DNA from 3 places in the Cytobacillus sp. FSL M8-0252 genome. Region 1 is predicted to be linked to each of the others. Evidence: riboswitches for the same ligand, from Rfam matches in the RefSeq annotation. Region 1 holds a riboswitch; each other region holds the start of a gene.

Region 1 (3,284 bases):
TTGATCAACTATTTAATCCGATTGTGCCAATTGATGAGAAGAGGTTAGTCGCGATGGAAGAGGGACAATCATTGGATATCGGTGGACGTTTGTTAACTTTCTATGATACCCCTGGCCATGCAAAGCACCACTTTTCAATCCATGATTCGAAAAGTAATGGCTTCTTTACTGGCGATACAATTGGCGTATTTTATCCTGGCATAGCAAGAAAAGGATATCCATTAGTCCTGCCATCGACTTCTCCTAATCAGTTTGATCCAGAGGCGATGTTATCTTCTGTTGAAAAAATCGAATCACTTCAACCACAACATATCTTTTTTGGGCATTATGGTGAGGGCCCTGAACCAAAGGATGTTTTTACACAAATTCGTTATTGGTTACCTATATTTACTTCAGTTGCAGATGACGTTTTTCTCCAAGGAAATGACATAATAAAAATGCAGGAAGCCATACAATCGGAATTGTTGGAACAAGTAAAACATTATTTATTAACAGCGCACGATGTTGAACTTAGTGCAGAGGATAAGAAGCTAATAGGCTTAGATTTAAATGTCTGCACAATGGGGATGATTGATAGATTGCAGAAAGAGAAATAAAGATTTAAGTCGTGTGGTTTGGAGGTAATTAACATGGATTTGGAAGAAATAAGATCAGAGATACAGCATCGTCAATCAGATATATTGGGTAGCTCTAGATTGGATAAATTCGCTGTTCTTCTTCCCCTAATAGAAAAAGATGGAGAAATACATATTTTGTTTGAAGTACGGTCTTTATCTATGAGAAGACAGCCAGGGGAAATTTGCTTTCCTGGGGGGAAAATGGATCAAGACGATGTGGATTTGATTGAGACGGCAAAAAGGGAGACCAGTGAAGAGTTAGGTATCCCAATTGGAGAAGTCTCTGTTTTTTCAGAACTTGATTATGTAGTGACACCTTATGATACAGTGATTTATCCGTTTGTAGGCACAATAGAGAGCATCAGTGATCTTAAGCTAAATCCAGAGGAAGTGGATCAAATTTTCACAGTACCACTTACTTATTTTTTGAAAGAGGGACCATCAATTCATTATATTGAGATGAAGCCAGAGCCTAATAGTAGCTTCCCTTATCATCTCATTCCTAATGGGGAAAAATATAAATGGCAAACGCGAAGGATGCAAGAAATTTTTTATACTTATAAAGGTCATGTGATATGGGGGTTAACAGCTAAGATACTGTATCATTTTTTGACACTTATCCAGGATGAAAATAAATAAATTTTCAAAATGTTATTGACGATTCCCTATAAAAGGGTATATGATGTTAAACAAATAAATAGAACTTCTTATCCAGAGAGGCGGAGGGACTGACCCAGTGAAGCCTCGGCAACCAGCAATCTTTTGTATGGTGCCAATTTCAGAGGATATTATCCAAAGATAAGGAGAAGGTGAGCGTGTGAATTCAAAGCCCTTCTGCCCTTCTTGGTGGAAGGGTTTTTTATGTGATAGAGCCAATATTTTATTGGAATATAAAATATATTCAGATTTTATATTGACGACAATTTGTTTTTTGGATATAATTCTATTTGTAATTAAAGTATTAACGCTTTAAAAAATAAAATATTTCTTATCGAGAGTGACGGAGGGATCAGGCCCTATGAAGTCCGGCAACCTTCAAGCAAATGCTTGAAAAGGTGCTAAATCCTGCAGGCAGTGAATGTCTGGAAGATAAGATGAGGCAACCCCCTCTTCTTATGAAGAGGGGGTTATTTATTTTAATTATCCGACTAAAAAGTAGAGGAGAGTATATAATGACGAATCAATTTAACACTTATGATGATGAGACGATTTTATTACATGGAGGTCAATCACCAGACCCGACAACGGGATCTCGTGCAGTTCCTATTTATCAAACGAGTTCATATGTTTTTCATAATACAGATCATGCGCAAAGCCTATTTTCATTGGATGAGACGGGAAATATCTATTCACGAATCGGTAATCCAACGGTAGATGTATTAGAAAAACGTATTGCTTTATTAGAAGATGGGGTAGCGGCAGTAGCGACTTCATCTGGAATGGCAGCTATAGCTCTTTCGATTATGAATATTGCCCAAGCGGGTGATGAGATTGTTGCAGCTTCGAACCTTTATGGTGGAACATATAATCTTTTTGCTATAACACTTCCGAAATATGGGATTAAAGTTCATTTTGTTGATGGTTCTGACCCTGAGAATTACCGTAAAGCGATTACGCCAAAAACTAAGGCTTTATATGGAGAGATTATTGGGAACCCAAGTCTTCATGTCCTAGATGTAGAGGCAGTTGCAAATATTGCTCATGAAAATGATATTCCTCTTATTATTGATAATACTTTCGCTTCACCTTATCTTTGCAAACCAATCCAATGGGGTGCAGATATTGTCATTCACTCGGCAACAAAATGGATTGGAGGTCATGGAACAACAATTGGTGGACTTGTAGTTGATGGCGGACGATTTAATTGGAATCATGATAAGTTTCCTGGTTTTACTCAGCCAGACCCAAGTTATAACGGTATTGTTTATGCGAATGAGTTTGGTACTCTCGCTTTCAGTACAAAGCTTCGTGTTCAGTTGCTGCGCGATTTTGGGTCATCATTAAGCCCACATAGTGCATTTCTTTTACTCCAAGGATTGGAAACACTCCATTTACGTATAGAGAAACATACGGAAAATGCAGCGAAGATAGCCCATTTCTTAAACGCTCATCCAGCTGTCGATTGGGTCGCATATCCAGGTTTAGCAGAGCATCCAGGGCATGAACTCGCGAAGAAATATTTAAACACTGGCTTCGGTTCCATTGTGAACTTCGGTATTAAAGGTGGCCGAGATGCGGGTAAAAAAGTGATAGATACCATTGCATTGTGGTCTCATGTAGCCAATGTAGGTGATGCGAAGTCACTCATTATTCATCCGGCTTCAACCACACATCAACAGTTAAGTGCAGAAGATTTAATTAAAAGCGGTGTAAGTGAGGAACTCATACGTTTATCAGTTGGGATTGAATCGGTTAGAGATTTAACCAATGACTTAGATCAAGCCTTCTATGAAGCGACTGGTATTTCTTCGAAGGGAGAACAAAAAGGAGAAACAGCAGTAAATGATGAAGGTGTTATTCGATGGGCATTACAATCATCCTCATTAAAAGAAGATGTGGATGGCAAAGAACTGCAAAGAGCAAAAAGGATAGCTGTTGTTGGATTAAGTGGAAATCCTGCTAGACCAAGTTACCGTTTAGCAAGAAAAATGCAAAGATTAGGTTATC
Region 2 (3,284 bases), 280 kb from region 1:
GACTTTGATTACTATACCGATCAAACTTTATATGGATTGAAAAAGTTGAATCTAAATAACCAATTTAGTGATGCTACGCAAATGCGAGAATATTTATCGTATCAATTAATGGAGAATATGGGATTACCCACACCTGCTTATTCTTATATGTATGTGACCATTAATGGTCAGGAATGGGGATTATATTTAGGTGTTGAACAAGTAGACGAAGTGATGCTTGGAAGATATTTTGAAAATCCATATGGATCATTGTACAAGCCAGATGGTACAAATAGTGACTTGAAATGGGTAAGTGATGATATTGATGATTACTCAGGTTTAAACTTGAAATCAGAGGAGCAAGATGAACAAGCGTTAATAGATATGTTAGATAGTATCAATAATGGTGGCAATTTAGAAAAAACTTTAGATGTGGATCAAGTATTACGATATTTTGCAGTAAATACGGCTGTCGTTAGCATGGATAGTTACCAAGGGCAAATGAAGCACAACTATTATTTATATGAAAATGATGGTAAGTTCTCAATCATTCCGTGGGACTATAATATGGCATTTGGCGGCTTTGGAGTAGGTATGGGTGGCGGAGGACGCATGAACGGAGATTCTTCAATCGCTGAAGAAAACCAAAACAAAAATCAAAATCAGGAACAACAAGGTCTAGCACCAGGAGAAGGTGGGCAAGGTGAGGATGAACAAGGTCAAGTTCACCAAGCTGAAATGGGGAACTTCGATGGTGGCATGGGAAATAGTAATTTAATGAGTGAAGATACGATTAATTTCAGTATTTCCGAACCTGTAGCTGGTACTTCTTTAGATGAGAGGCCTTTACTTAATGCTTTATTGGCAAATGATGAATTTAAAAAGCAATATGAAGCATACCTTGAAAAGATTGCCGAAGAATATATGACAAAAGAGTCTTACCAAAATACAACTACACAAATTAGTACATTGATTCTTCCTTATGTAGAACAGGATCCTACCAAGTTTTATACAACAGAAGAATTTCTACAAGCAGTGCAAGGTGATGAGAGTTTACCAGCATTTGCTGAGGCGAGATCAGAATCGATACTTGCTCAGCTTTCAGGTGAATTAGAAGTAGAATCACAAGCTTCTGAAGTCAATAACATGTTCCCTAGCCGAGCAGGTGGTGATGACCAGGAAGGTCAAGAAAGAGGAGAAGTATTCCAACCGCCAAACGGTAATGAAGGAAACATTGATGGTGAAATGCCTGAACGTCCGCAAGGCAATGGAGACTTTCCGCAGGAAGGAGATTTTGAGACACCAGAAGGGTTTGAAGGTATGCCTGGTGGTGAGGGACGTGGACAAGAAGAGCAACCTAGTACAGTAAAGTTCAAAACGTCAGCAATCATCTTGTATGTGGGTCTAATCACAGCTTTATTAGGAACAACTTTTTTTATCTTCTTGTTTAAACGAAGAGGAAGATAAGTAAATGCATAAAAAATCAAAATACTATTGACAATTAATTCAATACCCGATAAAATTTCCTTTATCAAAGCAACACATTAAATTTAATATGATTCTTATCGAGAGAGACTGAGGGACCAGGCCCGAAGATGTCCGGCAACCTCCTTTTAAAGGGAAGGTGCTAAATCCTGCAGAATGATTTCATTCTGAAAGATAAGGTTTAATAACAATCATTTGTTGAGCCTCTTTCAAAGTGAAAGAGGCTCATTTTATGTTGTAGAGGATTTAGGGAGGGTGAGGTAAATGATTGAAGTCAATCATTTAGTGAAAATTTATAAAAGCAAAAAGAAGCAAGTAATAGGGGTTGACAATGTATCCCTTTCTATTAAAGAAGGGGAAATATACGGGATTATTGGCTATAGTGGAGCAGGGAAAAGTTCTTTATTACGCTGTCTAAATTTATTGGAGAGACCGACATCTGGTGAAGTGAAAATTGATGGCGTTGATTTAACATCTTTAACAAGTAAAGAATTAAGAAAAGCAAGGCAGAAGATAGGTATGATTTTTCAGCATTTTTATTTAGCGAGTTCGAAGACAGTGTATGAGAATATTGCCTTTGCTTTAAAAGCGGCAGGTAAAAGCCCGAAAGAAATAGATATCAGGGTGAAAGAACTATTAGAATTAGTGGGTTTAGCAGATAAAATTCATCAGTATCCCACACAATTAAGTGGTGGTCAAAAGCAAAGGGTAGGAATAGCCAGAGCACTCGCTAATGATCCAAAGGTTTTACTTTGCGATGAAGCCACGTCAGCTCTAGACCCTAAAACAACAAAATCAATCCTGAACTTATTAAAATCAATTAATAAAAAGCTAGGATTAACCATCGTACTTATCACTCATGAGATGGAAGTAGTCAAAGAGATTTGTCATAGGTTAGCTGTTATGCAAGATGGAAAGGTCATAGAAGAGGGACCGGTGTATGATATATTTGCGAATCCAATTGAACCACTTACAAAGGATTTCATTCAGAGTGTTCTTCAATTTGACTTACCACAACAATTGATTGAAAACAGGAAGGGAACAATCATTAAGATTCAATTTAAAGGTGCAATAGCAGAAGAATCTGTTGTTTCTGAACTGTTCCAAACATTCAAAGTAAAAGGAAATATTCTTCACGGCAAGATTGAATATATTCAAGAAGTACCTCTTGGTATTTTTATTATGGAGTTGACTGGCGAAATACCTGAAATAGAAAGAGCTATACAATATATTCAAGAAAGAACACAGAATTTGGAGGTAGTTGAACATGTTGCTTGAGTCCATTCAGGCGTTACTTCCTGAACTAAATACAGCTGTATTACAAACAATTTATATGGTCGCCATTTCTTTAGTTGCGGCACTTATACTAGGTCTTCCACTAGGGATCTTATTATTCGTTACAGACGAAGGATTGTTCTTAAAGAATAGATTTGTAAATGCTGTTACCGGTTGGATTGTCAATTTGATCCGCTCTATTCCTTATATTATTTTGTTAGTAGCTCTATTGCCGTTAACAAAATTAATTGCAGGTTCAACTATTGGTCCTACAGCGGCTTCTGTTTCATTATCTGTAGCAGCGATTCCGTTTTTTGCAAGATTGGTAGAAACATCCTTAAGAGAAATAGATAAAGGAGTCATTGAATCTGCAGTAGCAGTAGGCGCTTCCCCTTGGATGATAATTAAGGAAATTCTTGTCCCAGAAGCGAAACCTGGAATTGTTCAAGGTTTAACGATTACGACTATTAGTTTAATTGGTTATTCAGCAATGGCAGGTATTATTGGCGGCGGTGGTATTGGTGATTTAGCGATACGTTTCGGTT
Region 3 (3,284 bases), 440 kb from region 1:
AGACTTGCCGTGCCAGCCAACCTTTTCACAAGCGTTCATGAATGCATTTCTACGTCTCTCATATCGAGCAACAAGTTCGTCTACACTTGTTTGATCCCCATTTAATGCATCGGCTGCAGCTTTTTGAATCGCAGGGAATAAGCTTACATACATATGGTCTTGAAGAAGGTTGATGGCTTCAATGATTTGTTCATTTCCAACTGCAAATCCAATTCTCCACCCAGCCATATTATATGTTTTTGATAATGTATACATTTCAATACCAACGTCTTTCGCTCCGGCTGTGGCTAAGAAACTTTCAGGTTTCTTTCCATCAAAGCCGATAGCACCATAAGCAAAATCATGCAAGATGGTAATGTTGTTTTCCTTAGCAAAAGCAACAGTTTCTTCAAAAAATGTGGAATCAGCTGTCGCGCCTGTTGGATTATTAGGATAATTCAAAAATAGTAGGCGGGCATCCTTTTTTTGTTTTTCTGTAAATTGCGAGTAATCAGGTAGAAACTGATTTGCTTCTTTTAAAGGAAAGGTTTCGTATTTTACATTTGCCAAAACCGCACCAGATTCATAATCAGGGTAACCTGGATCTGGTAAGAGCATTAAATCTCCCTCATTGAGTAGGCATAATGGAATTTCTACTAAACCTGCTTTTGCGCCAAAAAGGATAGCTACTTCTTTTTCAGGCTCAATTTCTACCCCATATTCACGCGCATAAAAGGAAGCGGCGGCCTTCTTTAATTCATTAATTCCTCTAAAAGGAGAATATTTATGTGTCATTGGGTCTTCTGCAGCTTGCTGAAGTGATTGTACAATATGTGCAGGTGTTGGCTGGTCGGGATTGCCTTGTCCTAGGTTAATAACATCTCTGCCTTCAAGTTTTGCAGCAGCAACTTTTTGAACAAGGGAAGCAAAAAATTGTTGAGGTAATTGCTTCAAACGATGCGATAATTCCATTTTAATCCACCTTCATTCATTTAATCTATATACGAACGCATTTTATAACCAAAAAGACAAATTGTCCAGTTAATTTTATATAAAAGGAAATATTCGATTTCCTTTTTTGTTTTAAAAGAATAAAGGAAAGGTAGTTGGATCACTAAACCCATTTTCTTGGGAGATTGGATGTAGCATTATTTCGAACATTGACAAAAATAAAAGAGAGTAGTAATATCATATCATAAAAATTAAATGAAAAGCTTATCCAGAGAGACTGAGGGACTAGGCCCTATGACGTCCGGCAACCCCCAATATTGGGAAGGTGCCAATTCCTGCAGAATGATATCCATTCATTCTGAAAGATAAGGCGGAATAAAACCAATGCCTCTTTCAGATGATGAATAGTGGCTTTTTTTATTGGTTAAAATTCTGGTTACAGCTATGGGGAGGAAACATAATGAGAAAGTGGCTAATTGTTTTATTCATTGCAACTGTTTGTTTACTAACAGCATGTGGCGGAGGTTCAGACACGAGTGGAGAAAAGGTGGATGAAACGAAAGAACTAAAAATTGGTGCTACTGCCGGTCCTTATAGTGATATGTTGAAAAAAGCTATTGTACCTGGTCTAGAGGAAAAAGGATATAAAGTAACTGTCGTAGAGTTTAGCGATTATATCCAACCTAACAAAGCTTTAAATGAAGATGATATACAAGCTAACCTTTTCCAACATACAATTTACTTGGAGAATTTTGAGAAAGAAAATAACATGGACTTAGCACCATTAATTATTGTACCAACAGCCCCAATGGGGATTTACTCGAATGTGTTTAATTCAATTGATGAGATTAAAGACGGTGCAACCATTGCTATTCCAAATGACCCAACGAATGCAGCACGCGCTTTAAATACGTTAAATGACGAAGGTCTAATTACGATTGATGAAAACGCCGATCCACTAACAGTATCTGAAAAAGATGTGAAGGAGAATAAAAAGAATTTAGTTTTTCAACCGATTGAAGCAGGACAATTACCAAGATCTCTTGAGGGTGTGGATCTTGCTGCAGTTCCTGGTAACTTTGCGTTGGCAGCCGATATGGACTTATTAAGTGCATTAGCACTAGAAAATATGCTTGATGATTATCGCAACGTGGTTGCAGTTAAAGCAGACTTTGAAGATAAACAATATGCGAAAGACTTAAAAGAAGTGGTCGAGTCTGCAGAATTTGAAAAAATTATCGACGAAGAGTTTCAAGGATTTGGAAAGCCAGCGTGGATGAAATAACGAAGTAATAATAAGCAAGAAACCGGACAAAATTATATGGATTTGTCCGGTTTCTAATAATAGTTGTAGAATACTGTTAAACTTATCTGTGCATAATTTGTATTTTGGTCATTCCTGTACTTATGGATTGTCGAACAACTTTTTCATCCTGGTCATTGACGTTTTTCAACCATTTGTGAAATATTGGTTGTAAGCCGTAAAAGGAAGTGACTCTTCTATACATTTCATCTTTATTGAATTTTGTTTGATAAGATGCGAGAGCTTCTTTGGTGAATTGATCTCCGAAATCCCAATATAGCCCTGCAAAGTCAAACGCCGGGTCCCCTATTTGCGTATCTGTAAAGTCTATAATTCCTGATATTTCCTTTTTGCTTGGATGATAAAGGATATTGGCACTTGTTAGATCACCATGAATCACCACTTTTGCTTCTTTAAATTTTGACACCGCTAAAAACATTTTATCAATTTCTTCTTTTTCTGCGTCTTTTAAGAACGGAAATATTTTTTTAATCAGGGCTTGATGTAATTGCGCCCAATAATTTTCACTATGTAGTTCTTCTATATTACATTTCTTTGCTTCATCTATATCCAGACGATGTAATTCTGTAAGAAATGTTCCTAACCGCTTGGCTTCATATAAAGGAGGAGTAATCAATGAATGAGATAATGCTTGTCCTTTAATGAAGTGGTAAAAAACACCAATCATTTGTCCGTCTTTATTATAAAATGGAAGATAATTTGGTATTTCAATAATGGAAGAAAGATATGAGAGCTGGTGAAGTAGCTTTATTTCCTTTTTTATTTTCACTAATACTTGTTTTGTTTTTGGTATTCGGATGACATATGTTTGATTAACAATATAAATATGATGATCCCAACCAGAATGATTGCTTTCAATCTGTATTTCCTGAAGATGCGGGAGATGGTTTTTAATTAATTCCTTCATGGAACAGTCTCCTTTTTTATTATTTTGTATAAATCGTTTTTTGAGGGGGAAAATAGGCGAGACATCTTATAAAAGGGGAGTGAAAGCAATGGAAAAAAAGTATGATAATCAAGTGGATGAGAA

The links. Region 1 has a riboswitch for S-adenosylmethionine ahead of MKX83_RS08110 (PLP-dependent aspartate aminotransferase family protein). Riboswitches for the same ligand answer to the same signal wherever they lie in the genome.
Region 2: another riboswitch for S-adenosylmethionine. It lies ahead of MKX83_RS06700 (methionine ABC transporter ATP-binding protein); the one in region 1 lies ahead of MKX83_RS08110 (PLP-dependent aspartate aminotransferase family protein).
Region 3: another riboswitch for S-adenosylmethionine. It lies ahead of MKX83_RS05875 (MetQ/NlpA family ABC transporter substrate-binding protein); the one in region 1 lies ahead of MKX83_RS08110 (PLP-dependent aspartate aminotransferase family protein).

Annotation. Positions count from the first base shown of each region.
Region 1 is NZ_JBBOWZ010000001.1:1,560,475-1,563,758, forward strand. Features, by position in the region: gene MKX83_RS08100 (MBL fold metallo-hydrolase) at 1-596, shown strand, start outside; gene MKX83_RS08105 (NUDIX hydrolase) at 630-1,256, shown strand; SAM riboswitch class I at 1,322-1,422, shown strand; SAM riboswitch class I at 1,603-1,713, shown strand; gene MKX83_RS08110 (PLP-dependent aspartate aminotransferase family protein) at 1,790-3,284, shown strand, end outside.
Region 2 is NZ_JBBOWZ010000001.1:1,279,960-1,283,243, forward strand. Features, by position in the region: gene MKX83_RS06695 (CotH kinase family protein) at 1-1,446, shown strand, start outside; SAM riboswitch class I at 1,539-1,645, shown strand; gene MKX83_RS06700 (methionine ABC transporter ATP-binding protein) at 1,729-2,742, shown strand; gene MKX83_RS06705 (methionine ABC transporter permease) at 2,732-3,284, shown strand, end outside.
Region 3 is NZ_JBBOWZ010000001.1:1,123,686-1,126,969, forward strand. Features, by position in the region: gene MKX83_RS05870 (pyridoxal phosphate-dependent aminotransferase) at 1-951, opposite strand, end outside; SAM riboswitch class I at 1,192-1,302, shown strand; gene MKX83_RS05875 (MetQ/NlpA family ABC transporter substrate-binding protein) at 1,391-2,215, shown strand; gene MKX83_RS05880 (aminoglycoside phosphotransferase family protein) at 2,298-3,161, opposite strand; gene MKX83_RS05885 (hypothetical protein) at 3,250-3,284, shown strand, end outside.